2 regions of the Glutamicibacter sp. FR1 genome follow, and region 1 is predicted to be linked to the other one. Evidence: riboswitches for the same ligand, from Rfam matches in the RefSeq annotation. Region 1 holds a riboswitch; the other holds the start of a gene.
The links. A riboswitch is a leader RNA that binds a small molecule or an ion and turns the genes downstream of it on or off. The one in region 1 is predicted to bind glycine.

Region 1 (2,182 bases):
TCCGCCCTAACCAGGTGCGCGGCTGGGCGGATCGGGTGGCCGAGGTGCTCTGCGCCGAAGGAGAATGGGAATACGCCAATCTGGCCGTGCGCGGCAAGAAGATCGGCCAGGTGATCAACCAGCAGCTGGACCAGGCCCTTGCGTTGGGCCCGGACCTGGTCTCCATCTACGCCGGCGGCAATGACATCCTGCGGCCCAAGGCCGACCTGGATGCGCTGATGCGCGGCTATGCCGGCATGGTGCGCCGTTTTTCCGAAGCCGGAAGCACGGTGCTGCTGTTCACCGGTTTCGACACCGTGGACTCGCCGCTGTTCTCCAAGACCCGTCCGCGCACTGCCGTCTACAACGAGAAGGTCCGCGAAATCGCGGACGAATACGGTGCGCTGATCGCCGACTACTGGCGCTGGCGTGAATTCTCGGACCTGCGCTACTGGGCGCCGGACCGGCTGCACATGAATGAGCTGGGCCACACGCTGATGGCCTCCAAGGTCCTGGACGTGCTTGGCGCCGGGCAGATCACCGAGGAGAACTGGTCTGCGAAGATCCACCAGCCGTCGCTGCCGGAGCTGGCGGTGAACTCGCGCGGCGAGAAACTGAAGCAGGAATTGGGCTGGGCCAGGGAGCATTTGGCTCCGTGGATCAAGCGACGGCTCACCGGCACCTCATCGGGAGATTCCTTATCAGCGAAGTATCCCGATTACATCCGTTTAACTGCCGGCGCAAACTGAACGCGTTTATGACTTTTCCTGTTTCTGCTCCTGTTTGACGTTGGGGGCGAGGCGGGTAACATGGTGGTGTGCTGCAGGTCTCCGGCCGGCAGTACACGCCATAGACGGATGGCGGGAGAGTCCCGTTCACACCATGGACGGGCGCCGTAGGAGCAATTCCTCCCCAGGAAACTCTCAGGCACCCGTACCGCCATCATGAGGCAACTCTGGAAAGAAACCGGCCCGTTCCGGTTCACCGAAGGTGCAAGTACCCGGCTTGGTTTGCTGGATGCGTAAAACTCTCAGGTTATGAAACAGGGATGGGGAGGTAAAAAGACCTTCCTTTGGCATGCGCCAAGACAGATCCCATGGAGATACCCGCACCATGACCATCACGCAGACTTCGGCACCAGCGAATACTGAATTCGTCTCCCGCCATATCGGCCCGCGTCCTTCCGACGTTGCCACCATGCTTCAGACCCTGGGCTACGACAGCCTGGAAGCACTGATCGATACCGCCGTTCCGGCAGGTATCCGCCAGGACTCCGCACTGGATATCCCTGATGCGCTGAGCGAAACCGAAGCCTTGGCCCACCTGCGTGCGCTTGCCTCGAAGAACGTCATGAAGACCCAGATGATCGGCCAGGGATTCTACGACACCATCACCCCAGCGGTAATCCGCCGCAACATCGTGGAAAACCCTGCCTGGTACACCGCCTACACCCCGTACCAGCCAGAAATCTCCCAGGGCCGCCTCGAAGCCCTGCTGAACTTCCAGACCATGGTCATGGACTTGACCGGCCTGCCGATCGCCAACGCTTCGCTGCTGGACGAATCCTCGGCCGCCGCCGAAGCCGTGCTGATGATGCGCCGCGCCAACAAGAAGAAGGCCAAGGGCAAGACCGTCCTGGACTCCAACATCTTCCCGCAGACCCTGAAGGTCGTGCAGGGCCGCGCCGACGCGCTGGGCTTCGAGATCGAGGTCGCCGACCTCTCCGCCGGCCTGCCCGAGGGCGACATCTCCGGCATCGTGCTGCAGCAGCCAGGCAACAACGGATCGATCGCCGACCACGCCTCGATCATCGCCGCCGCCAAGGAAGCTGGCGCCATGGTGACCGTGATCGCCGACCTGCTGTCGCTGACCATGATCACCCCTCCGGGCGAGCAGGGCGCCGACATCGCCGTGGGCAACACCCAGCGCTTCGGCGTGCCGCTGTTCTTCGGCGGACCGCACGCAGCCTACATGGCTGTTGCCGACGGCCTGACCCGCTCCATGCCAGGCCGCCTGGTGGGCGTTTCGGCCGATAACGCCGGAGTTCCCGCCTACCGCCTGGCGCTGCAGACCCGCGAGCAGCACATCCGCCGCGAGAAGGCCACCTCCAACATCTGCACCGCGCAGGCCCTGCTGGCCATCTGCGCATCGATGTACGCCGTCTACCACGGCCCAGCCGGCCTGAAGCAGATCGCAACCCGTG
Region 2 (2,182 bases), 390 kb from region 1:
CGACGGCTGGGCCAAGGACTGCGGCGAGCAGTGGGCCTGGAAGAACGTCTTGCCGATCTACAAGGATATCGAGAACTCCTCTCCGGCGGCGCCAGCAAGTTCCACGGCACCGAAGGGCTGGTGCCGGTGGACAACGACTACGAGCTGGATGAAATCCACCATTCGATTATCGACGCGGCAGTGCAGTCCGGCATCGAGTTCAACCCCGACTACAACGGCGAGCAGCTGGACGGCGTGTCCAAGGAGCAGATCAACGTCGTTGGCGGCGAACGCATCAACACCTGGAAGGCCTACCTCAAGCCGGTACGCGAGCGTCTTGAGATCATCACCGACGCCGAAGTGCATTCGGTGATCCTGGAATCCGGCACCGCGGGGGCGTGCGCTACCAGAAGGACGGGCAGCTGCAGGAGCTGCGCGCCGATGAGGTGGTGCTCAGCGCCGGCGCCCTGGGCTCCCCGCAGATCCTCCTGCGCTCAGGAATCGGCCCGGCGGCCGAGCTCCGGGCAGTGGGCGTAGAGCCGCTGCATGAGCTGGACCAGGTGGGCAAGAACCTGCACGACCATCTGCTGGCTCCGATGATCGCCGAAACCACCACCCGGGACATTCCTGCCCCGCGCACCGGGGTCTCGGTCTCGCAATCGCACATGTTCTCCCGCTCCCGCGCAGACCTGGACCGCCCGGACACCCAGCCGATTTTCTTCGCCGTGCCGATGTACTCCCCGGGCATGGAACCGATCGAGGGCACCGCATCCACCCTGCACTCCTGAATCGTGACCCCGCACAGCCGTGCCGAGATCACCCTGAGCGGACCTGGACTGGAAGATCCGGTGAACATCGATTTGAATGCCCTGGATGATCCGCGGGATCTGGAGGCGTTCGTGTACTCGATGAAGCATTGCCGCGCGATGGTCTAGCAGGACGCCTTGGCCCAGGACTGGGGTGCCCGGGAGGTGTACCCGGGCAACGAGGTCCAAAGCGATGAGCAGCTCGCCCATGGCGCGCATGACGAAGAAGAGCATGAAGCCGATGATCATGTAGACGAAGATGACCGACGGGCCGGCGACCGAAATGGTCTTGCCGGAGCCCATGAACAGGCCCGTGCCGATCGCGCCGCCAATGGTGATCAGCTGGATGTGTCGATTGGAGAGCCCGCGCTCGAGAGTGGGGTCAGAACTGGTGGTACTCATGCTGGTTGCCTTCCAGGAGTGTGGCGTGACGCCCCGAAGCTGATCTGCCTCCAAGCCGGGTTGGCTTGGAGTGCAGTCTCGCTTCGATGAACACTTCCGTATCGGAGCAGTCCAGCAGGCTTGCCCGGCACGCTGCGCAAAGAGCAGGGACCAGGCCAGCCACGGGGAGTACCTCGAATCCGGTGCGCTCGGTGCGGCACTGTTCTTGGTCCCTCCCCAATCTGCATGTCGACCTGAGAGTTTTCACTTCGGCCCGTTTACTGGGCGAAGCTTGCTCCTTCGGTGAGTGCGGCCGTACCGCACTGCTTTCCAGATTTGCCTAGTCGTGGCGGTACGGGTGCCTGAGAGTTTTCCGGGGAGGAAATTGCTCCTACGGCGCCCGCCCATGGTGTGGGCGGGTTTCTCCCGCCACGCATCAGCGGCATATGTGGTGATTGCCATCACAGTATGCGCAGAAGCTTCAATGTGGCGCAAATCGCATTTTCATATTTCGCACCCCGCTAATTCGCATGGCTAGACGATTCCCCGGAAAAATGACGCGGAAAACCGTGTTTGGGCTTTCGTAATGATTCGCATCCGGCGATCTCCCGCTCCGGGAATGCACAGCACAGATCTCCGCCTCCCACGCCGTAGGCCACCGGTATGACGAAGGCCATGGGCAAAACCCCTGGGACATGCAGCGCAATTTCTCACGCGGCACGCCCCAGGGGTTGTTCCCGGCTGGTGCTAGTGCTTTCCGAAACGGCGCAGCCGTAGCGAGTTGAGCACCACCAGCACGGAGCTGGCTGCCATGGCTGCACCCGCGATCATCGGGTTGAGCAGGCCCAGGGCCGCCACGGGGATGCCCGCGGTGTTGTAGGCGAAGGCCCAGAACAGGTTCATCTTGATCGTGGACAGGGTCTTGGCTGACAGGTCGATGGCCTGGGTGACCTGGTGCAGGTTATTGCCCATCAAGGTAATGTCGGCTGCCTCGATGGCCACGTCGGTGCCCGAGC

Region 2: another riboswitch for glycine. It lies ahead of ACLQ8T_RS14880 (D-serine/D-alanine/glycine transporter); the one in region 1 lies ahead of gcvP (aminomethyl-transferring glycine dehydrogenase).

Annotation. Positions count from the first base shown of each region.
Region 1 is NZ_CP178602.1:2,703,849-2,706,030, reverse strand. It holds gene ACLQ8T_RS13015 (SGNH/GDSL hydrolase family protein) at 1-728, shown strand, start outside; glycine riboswitch at 831-928, shown strand; gene gcvP (aminomethyl-transferring glycine dehydrogenase) at 1,093-2,182, shown strand, end outside.
Region 2 is NZ_CP178602.1:3,095,896-3,098,077, reverse strand. It holds gene ACLQ8T_RS14900 (GMC family oxidoreductase N-terminal domain-containing protein) at 1-352, shown strand, start outside; partial or broken gene ACLQ8T_RS14895 (GMC family oxidoreductase N-terminal domain-containing protein) at 378-506, shown strand; gene ACLQ8T_RS14890 (hypothetical protein) at 507-767, shown strand; gene ACLQ8T_RS14885 (hypothetical protein) at 771-914, shown strand; partial or broken gene ACLQ8T_RS14880 (D-serine/D-alanine/glycine transporter) at 975-1,187, opposite strand; glycine riboswitch at 1,507-1,605, opposite strand; gene ACLQ8T_RS14875 (heavy metal translocating P-type ATPase) at 1,914-2,182, opposite strand, start outside.